Regions from separate parts of the Methylobacterium sp. C1 genome, predicted to be linked through region 2. Evidence: predicted binding sites of a transcription regulator. Region 2 holds the regulator's gene; the other holds the start of a gene.
What was found. Region 2 encodes HrcA, which represses chaperone genes, less so after heat shock. Its sites were predicted from a motif close to GTTAGCACTCNCNNNNNGNGAGTGCTAAC; they were not measured.
Positions count from the first base shown of each region.

Region 1: a site for HrcA is predicted at 2,777-2,805, ahead of groES (co-chaperone GroES). Genes of this name have one in related genera too.

Region 1 covers NZ_CP017640.1:774,983-779,396, forward strand. Annotated here, with positions in the region: gene BKE41_RS03585 (hypothetical protein) at 304-597, shown strand; gene groL (chaperonin GroEL) at 704-2,344, opposite strand; gene groES (co-chaperone GroES) at 2,416-2,706, opposite strand; gene BKE41_RS03600 (CorA family divalent cation transporter) at 2,918-3,904, shown strand; gene BKE41_RS03605 (PAS domain-containing methyl-accepting chemotaxis protein) at 4,113-4,414, shown strand, end outside.
Region 2 covers NZ_CP017640.1:3,362,878-3,367,291, reverse strand. Annotated here, with positions in the region: gene BKE41_RS15665 (MFS family transporter) at 1-558, opposite strand, end outside; gene BKE41_RS32160 (DUF1236 domain-containing protein) at 1,378-1,557, shown strand; gene hrcA (heat-inducible transcriptional repressor HrcA) at 1,612-2,667, opposite strand; gene rph (ribonuclease PH) at 2,835-3,548, shown strand; gene rdgB (RdgB/HAM1 family non-canonical purine NTP pyrophosphatase) at 3,545-4,174, shown strand; gene hemW (radical SAM family heme chaperone HemW) at 4,214-4,414, shown strand, end outside.

The DNA of each region.
Region 1 (4,414 bases), 2.6 Mb from region 2:
CGGGACGGCGCGAGCCGTCCCGTTTCTCGTTTGGGCCGGCCGCCCGACCCGCCGCGGGGCGGCGCCGGGCCTCGGCTCCCCGGATCCGAAACGGTCGGCGAGCCCGCCGCGCGGACGCGATCCGCGCTGCTGCCCCCTCCCTCGACCTCCGCGCGATCACGCGGCGGGAGCAGGCTTGATCTCCCCGCGGACGCGGCGTCCTCGCCCGCGTCGAGCCTCCGCCAAGCGTGATCGGCGCCCCAAGTACCGCCTGCGGACGCGAGGATGGAGCGGCGGCGTCGAGCGCGACCGCGAGGTCAGGCCATGACTTCATCCGCCAGGGATTCGGCTGCCCTCCGCGATGACTGGATACACGGTGGCCGGCTTATTCTCGCTGCGGATCCCGATCCATCGGATCACGCGGCGATCCATGCCTGGATCCTGGAGTTCATCGAGGTCGGCGGGGAAGGCCCCGATCAGGACGGGATCCGAAACCTGATCGACCACAGCCTGAACTTCGAAATTCCGGTCCGGGCGACCGGCCGCGTCCGGCAATCCTTGATCGCTACTGTGTGGGCGCGCCTCGCGGCGCGGGCTTCGCCGCGTCACGGCCGATGAGGCTGACCGGACTGCGCCTCGCGCGCCGCTGGAGCGTGCCGCCATCAAAAGAAAAGGGGCCGCCTCACGGCGACCCCTTTCCCCCGTCATGCGCGGTGGCGCGGACTTAGAAGTCCATGCCGCCCATGCCGCCGCCCGGCATGGCCGGAGCGGGGCTGTCCTTCTTCGGCGCGTCGGCGACCATCGCCTCGGTGGTGACCAGCAGGCCGGCGACCGAAGCCGCGTCCTGCAGAGCGGTGCGCACCACCTTGGCCGGGTCGACGATGCCGGCCTGGATCATGTCGACGTACTCTTCGGTCTGGGCGTTGAAGCCGAAGGTCTCCGAGGAGGTGTTGTCGGTGATCTTGCCGACCACGATCGACCCTTCCACGCCCGCGTTCTGGGCGATCTGGCGGAGCGGGGCCTCGAGAGCCTTGAGGACGATCTTGATGCCGGCCTGAACGTCCGGGATGTCGGACTTCAGCTCGGCGACCGCCTTCTTGGCGCGCAGCAGCGCGGTGCCGCCGCCGGGGACGATGCCTTCCTCGACCGCCGCGCGGGTGGCGTTGAGGGCGTCGTCGACGCGGTCCTTCTTCTCCTTCACCTCGACCTCGGTCGCGCCGCCGACGCGGATCACCGCGACGCCGCCCGCGAGCTTGGCCAGACGCTCCTGCAGCTTCTCACGGTCGTAGTCCGAGGTGGTCTCCTCGATCTGCGCCTTGATCTGCGAGATGCGGCCCTCGATGTCGGACTTCTCGCCGACGCCGTCGATGATCGTGGTGTTCTCCTTCTCGATGCGCACGCGCTTGGCGCGGCCGAGCATGGGGAGCGTCACGTTCTCGAGTTTGATGCCGAGATCCTCGGCGATCATCTGGCCCTTGGTCAGGATCGCGATGTCCTCGAGCATCGCCTTGCGGCGATCACCGAAGCCCGGCGCCTTGACGGCCGCGACCTTCAGGCCGCCGCGGAGCTTGTTGACGACGAGCGTGGCGAGCGCCTCGCCCTCGATGTCCTCGGCGATGATCAGGAGCGGCTTGCCGGTCTGAACAACGGCCTCGAGCACCGGCAGCATGGCCTGGAGCGAGGAGAGCTTCTTCTCGTGGATGAGGATGTAGGGGTCCTCGAGCTCGGCGACCATCTTCTCCGCGTTCGTGATGAAGTACGGGGAGAGGTAGCCGCGGTCGAACTGCATGCCCTCGACGACGTCGAGCTCGGTCTCGGCCGTCTTGGCCTCCTCGACCGTGATCACGCCCTCGTTGCCCACCTTCTGCATGGCGTGGGCGATCATCTCGCCGATCTCCTTGTCGCCGTTGGCGGAGATCGTGCCGACCTGGGCGACCTCGTCGGAGGTCGAGACCTTCTTGGCGCGCGAGGTGATGTCCTTGACGGCCGCCTGGGTGGCGAGGTCGATGCCGCGCTTCAGGTCCATCGGGTTGATGCCGGCGGCGACGTACTTGGCGCCCTCGCGGACGATGGCCTGGGCCAGCACGGTCGCGGTGGTGGTGCCGTCACCCGCGATGTCGTTGGTCTTCGAGGCCACTTCGCGCACCATCTGGGCGCCCATGTTCTCGAACTTGTCGGCGAGCTCGATCTCCTTGGCGACCGTCACACCGTCCTTGGTGATGCGCGGGGCGCCGAAGCTCTTCTCGATCACGACGTTGCGGCCCTTCGGGCCGAGCGTCACCTTCACCGCATCCGCGAGGATGTCGACGCCGCGCAGCATCTTATCGCGGGCGTCGGCGGAGAAACGAACGTCTTTCGCTGCCATTGTGTGCCTCTTAGCTACTGGTTGAACCCCAAGGCCGGGACGGCCTCAAAGGGCGATGACGGGTGATCCGATCAGAGGGCGACGACGCCCATGATGTCGGATTCCTTCATGATCAGGAGGTCCTGACCGTCGATCTTGACCTCGGTGCCGGACCACTTGCCGAACAGGACGCGGTCGCCGGCCTTCACGTCGAGCGCGTTGACGCGGCCCTGCTCGTCGCGGGCGCCGGGGCCGACGGCGACGACTTCGCCCTCCTGCGGCTTCTCCTTGGCGGTGTCCGGGATGATGATGCCGCCCTTGGTCTTCTCTTCGCTCTCGATGCGACGGACGACCACGCGGTCGTGCAGCGGACGGAACTTCATGAGCTGCCCTCTTGCTTCAGGTCTGGAGTTGGCGTTGATGCGGCCGGCGGGACCGCTCGCGAACTCGACTGTTAGCACTCTGTCTCGGCGAGTGCCAAAGACGGCCGCGAGATAGGCGCGGGCGGGTTCCGAGTCAAGGCTGTCGCACCCCCGCGCGACGGTGCGATGACGCGCCGGCGGCTCCTTTCCCCCTCATGGATAACGCGCTCTCATGCTGAGCCTGCACGGACCCGAAGGCCCGGTGGCGCTGCAACCCGGCAGGCCGGTCGCGCGCGACACCGTGTGGCTCGACCTGAACGATCCCACGCCGGAAGAGGCCGCAGCGGTCGAGGCCGCGACCGGTCTGCGCGTGCCGTCCCGGGCGGCGCTCTCGGAAGTGGAGACGTCGAGCCGCCTGCGCCGGGTGAAGGGCGGGCTCTCGCTCTCGACGCCGATGATCACCTTCGAGCAGAGCGCGTCGCAGCTGAAGCCGCTGGGCTTCCTGCTGACCAAGGATCACCTCGTCACGATCCGCTTCCACGAGCTGCGCGCCTTCGAGACCTCCGCGAAGCGCATCGCGGACGGCGACGGCAGCACGACACCCAGCGAGATCTTCCTCGTCGTCCTGGAAGAGCTGGTCGACAGCCTCGCCGACGCCCTGGAAGACATGGGATCCGAGCTCGACACGCTCTCCACCCGCATCTTCGACTTCGACGTCCGCGGTGCCGAGCGGCGGCGCCTGGAGCGCCCCCCGCCCCGGCGCCGCGATCTCGCCCTGCGCCGGATCCTGCGCGGCATCAGCAACCGCGGGAAGGTTCTGGGAAAGATCCGGTCGAGCCTGCTCGGCCTCGAACGGATCATCCCGTTCGTCGCCGCGGCCTGCGACGGCCTCGGCCTGCCGGAGGATTCCCGCTTCGAGACGATCAAGCGGGACATCGAGTCCCTCGACGAGTTCGAGACGCGGCTCGCCGAGAACGTCCAGTTCCTGCTCGACGCCGCCCTCGGCCTCATCACGATCGAGCAGAACAACGTCTTCCGGGTCCTCACCGTGGTCTCGGTGGTCGGCGTCCCGCCGACGCTGATCGCGTCGATCTACGGCATGAACTTCAAGCACATGCCCGAGCTGGATTGGGCTCTCGGATATCCCTACGCGCTCGGCCTGATCCTCTTGAGCGCGGTCGCGCCGATCATATACTTCCGCATGCGGGGCTGGTTCTAATATTGACCGAAAAATTATAGCATTGGAAACACCACATCGCATCTCAGCCGCCGAGGGCGGCGCCGGTCCGGACACGAGCACAGAGCGGACACGGCGTCGCAAGCATTCGTTCGATCTTCGCCCGCGCTTAACCTGAACGAATTCCGAAATAAGCAATTCATTAACGATGCGGCGCTAGACCCGGCGCGGGGGGAACGCGAGCGGGACCATGTTCAATCGTACTGTCTTCAACGAGGCCCAGGCCAAGATCGACGCCCTGGACCGCTCACTCGCGATCATCGAATTCTCGATGGACGGGACCGTCCTCCACGCGAACCAGAACTTCCTGCGGCTGATGAAGTACAGCCTCAGCGACGTCCAGAGCCGGCATCACCGCATCTTCGTGGACAAGAGCTATGCCGAGACCGCGGAGTACGCCGCGTTCTGGGACAAGCTCAAGGACGGTCAGTACGTCACGGGCGAGTTCCTGCGCCTCGACAAGGAGGGCGACTCGGTCTGGCTCGAGGCGAC
Region 2 (4,414 bases):
CACCAGGACCAGCGAGGCGAGGAGCTGGCCGCCGATCAGCGTGACGTACTGGAACGAGGCGAAGAAGCCGCGCCGGCCCTTGATCGCCACCTCGCTCATGTAGGTGGCCGAAGTGCCGTACTCGCCGCCGACCGACAGGCCCTGGAGCATGCGGGCGAGGAGCAGCAGCACGGGCGCCAGCGTGCCGACATGCTCGTAGGTCGGCAGGATGCCGATCAGCAGCGAGCCGAAGCACATCATCAGCACCGAGATGACCATCGAGGTCCGGCGGCCGACCCGGTCGGCGATGCGCCCGAACAGCCATCCGCCGATCGGGCGCATGAAGAAGCCCACCGCGAAGATGCCGGCGGTCTGCAGGAGCTGGCTGGTGGAATCGCCCTTCGGGAAGAAGGCCGGCGCGAAGTAGAGCGCGAAGAACGCGTAGCAGTAGAAGTCGTACCACTCGACGAGATTGCCCGAGGACGATCCGACGATCGCCCAGATCCGGCGCTTCCGGTCCGCAGCATCATCGAGGGCACTCGGTGCGATACCGATCGTATCGTCTCGAGAGGCGGACATGGCGTCTCCGTGGATCAATCTTGATGCCGGCCGAAACCGGTCTCTTCTTCGTGCGGCGCGACGTTACAGGTGACGCGCCTGATCGCAAGACCGTGATCCGACTTAGCCGAGGACAGCGCGGGCGCGTGTCACCGGCCGCGCGTCCACAGTGCCGCGGGACGGAACGGTTCGCCCCGAGGCCCCGTTGCGGCCCGGCGTGGGCGTCGATGGCGCTCCGACCACCCCAGGAGGAGAAGCCATGAAGCGGATTCTGAGAGACACGGTCGCGGCGGCCCTCGTCGTCGCCGGAGCGGCGACGGCGTTCGCGCAGGGCGGCCCGGGCGGCGCGGACCGCGGCGGCGGCGCGCGCGGGTCCCGTGGCGGCGGCCGGTGCGGCGCCGCGCGGCCGGTGGCGGTGCGGGCGGTGCGGGCGGCGCATGCGGGGGCGCGGCGGCGGGGGCGGGGCGATGCGCGCCCGCGGCGGGCGAGGGTGCGCCGCGCGCGCGCGAGCGGGCCCGCCGCGCGTACGAGGGCCGGCCGTCGCGGGCGCGCGCCGAGCGCAACGGACCGGCGGACCGGGGCGGCCGCGCGCAATCCCCGGCCGGCGATCGCGGGACCGGGGCGAGCGGGGTGGCGCGAGCCCGGCCCGGTCCGAGCGCGGCAACCGCGCGCGCGGCCGGTCCCGCGCGCGGCGATCGCGGTCCGGCCGCGGAACGGGGTGGCCGCGCCGGCGCCCGCGACCGCGGCGCCGTCCGCGGCGCTGTCGGCCGCCTCGATACCCGTCAGCGGACCGAGTTCCGCAGCTCGATCACGCGCCTGGGCGTCTCGCCGCTCCGGGACGTGGCCTTCGGTCTGGCGGTGGGCACGGCGATCCCGCGCTCGATCACCCTCCACCGGCTGCCGCCGGCGATCATCGAGCTGGTGCCGGAATACGAAGGTTACGACTTCATCCTCGTGCGGGACGATATCGTGATCATCGATCCCGACACCTACGAGATCGTGGACGTGATCCCGGCCTGAGCGGGCGGTCACAGGAAGATCGGTGCGCCGGGCGGATCCTCTGCCCGGTGCCCTCTACCGCCCGCCGTCCAGGAGCTTCGACACCACGCGCGCCGTGTAGTCGACCATCGGCACGATCCGCGCGTAGTTGAGCCGGGTCGGACCGATCACGCCGACGACGCCGACGATCTTCTGCGAACCGTCGCGGAACGGCGCCGCGATCAGCGAGGAGCCCGACAGCGAGAACAGCTTGTTCTCCGAGCCGATGAAGATCCGCACGCCCTCGCCGCCCTCGGCGCGGGACAGGAGATCGATCACGTCCTTCTGGGTCTCCAGATCGTTGAACAGCAGGCGGATGCGCTCGAGGTCCTCGACCGCGCGCAGGTCGTCGAGCAGGTTGGCCTGCCCGCGCACGATCAGCTGGCGCGCCTCCGACGGGCCGACCGGCGTGGCGAGCCCGGCATCGACGAGGCGCTCGGTGATCGCGTCGAGCTCCCGCTTCATCGCCTTGCGACCGGCCTCGATCTCGGCGCGGAGCGTGCCGAGCGTGCGGCCCTGCAGGCGCGCGTTCAGGAAGTTCGTCGCCTCCTGGAGCGCGCCGGCCGGCAGGCCCGGCGGCAGGTCCACGAGGCGGTTCTCCACCGAGCCGTCGTCCGAGACGAGGATGACGAGGGCCCGGGCCGGATCGAGGCGCACGAACTCGATGTGCTTCAGGTTGACGTTCGCCTTCGTGGTCAGGACGACCCCGGCGCCCCGGGAGACCCCGGACAGCATGGTCGAGGCCTCGGCCAGGGCCGAGTCGAACGTGTGGCCCGAGGCGGCGGCGCGCATCTGCGCCTCGATCCGCGCCTGCTCGTCCTGGCTGACGTCGCCGAGCTCGAGCATCGCGTCGACGAAGAAGCGCAGGCCCAATTCCGTGGGCAGGCGGCCGGCGGACGTGTGCGGGGCGAAGATCAGGCCGGAATGCTCCAGATCCGCCATGACGTTGCGGATCGAGGCCGGCGACAGCGCCATCGGGAGGATGCGCGCCAGGTTCCGGGACCCGACCGGCTCGCCGGTGGTGAGATAGCTCTCGACGATCTGCCGGAAGATCTCCCGGGCACGCTCGTTGAGGGCGGCGAGCGCCTGCATGGACTGGCCGTTCGGGAAGTTGGGACTGGGGTGTGTCACGAGGTCATCCTGTGGTCCGATCATGTCCAACCGTCCCGCGCGGATCAATCCGCACGGCGATGCTTGCCCGTGGTTGCGCGGCGGCCTAAGAGCGCGGCCCTCGACACTCTCGACAGAAGGGGCCCGCGATGCGGCCTTCCAAGCGTGCCGCCGACGAGTTGCGGCCCGTGAGCCTGGAGCGCGCGGTCTCGCGCTACGCCGAGGGCTCGTGCCTCGTAAGTTTCGGCAACACCCGGGTGCTCTGCACCGCGTCCCTGGAAGAGCGCGCGCCGCCGTGGCTGCGCGGTTCCGGCAAGGGCTGGGTCACGGCCGAGTACGCCATGCTCCCGCGTGCGACGCACGAACGCACCCGCCGCGAGGTCGGTTCCGGGAAACCGTCGGGCCGGACCCAGGAGATCCAGCGGCTGATCGGCCGGTCGCTGCGCGCCGTCACCAACCTGCCGGCCATGGGCGAGCGCCAGATCACGATCGACTGCGACGTGATCCAGGCCGACGGCGGCACACGGACGGCCGCGATCACGGGCGCCTGGGTGGCGCTGCACGATTGCTTCGCCTGGATGCGGACGCGCTCGATCATCTCCGTCGATCCGCTGCGCGACCACGTCGCCGCCGTCTCGTGCGGCCTGTACAAGGGCACGCCGGTTCTCGACCTCGACTACGCCGAGGATTCGGCGGCCGAGACCGACGCCAACTTCGTGCTCACGGGCCGGGGCGGCATCGTCGAGGTGCAGGGCACCGCCGAGATGGAGCCCTTCACGCAGGAACAGCTCCTCGAACTCCTCGGACTCGCCCGCGCCGGCACGGAGCGGCTGGTCGCCCTGCAGAAGGAGGCCATCGCGTGAGCCGCCGTCTGACCGGGAAGGTGGTGATCGCCACGCACAATGCCGGCAAACTCACCGAGATGCGCGAGCTGCTCGCGCCGTTCGGGATCGAGGCGGTGTCGGCGGGCGAACTCGGCCTGCCCGAGCCCGACGAGACCGGCACCCTGTTCGCCGAGAACGCGGCCATCAAGGCGCAAGCTGCGGCCGAGGCCACCGGACTGCCGGCCTTCGCCGACGATTCCGGCCTGTGCGTCGACGCCCTCGACGGGGCGCCGGGCATCTTCTCGGCCCGCTGGGCCGGCCCGACCAAGGACTTCGCCGGCGCGATGGCGCGGATCTTCGCCGAACTCGACCGGCGCGGCGCGGCCGACCGCCGGGCGCACTTCGTGTCCGCCCTGGTGCTGGCCTGGCCGGACGGACACACCGAGCTGTTCGAGGGACGGGTGTTCGGCGACCTCGTCGCCGCGAAGGGCTCCGCGGGCTTCGGCTACGACCCGATCTTCCGGCCGGACGGCCACGACCGCACCTTCGGCGAGATGACCGCCGAGGAGAAGCACGGCGTCGACTGGCAGAAGGGGCGGGGCCTGTCCCACCGCGCCCGCGCCTTCGTCGAGCTGAGCCGCGCCTGCCTCGCGCCCGGCGCCTGATTTGCCAAACGGGGCGCGGGCGCTCACATCCCCGCCATCATGTCATCGACCGGCCCGGACCATCCGACCCGCGACGCGGGCTTCGGGATCTACCTGCACTGGCCCTTCTGCGCCGCGAAGTGCCCGTACTGCGACTTCAACAGCCACGTCCGCCGCGCGGGCGTGGACGAGCCCCGCTTCCTCGCCGCCTTCCGCGCCGAGATCGCCCACAATGCCGCCCGCACGCCGGGCCGCACCGTC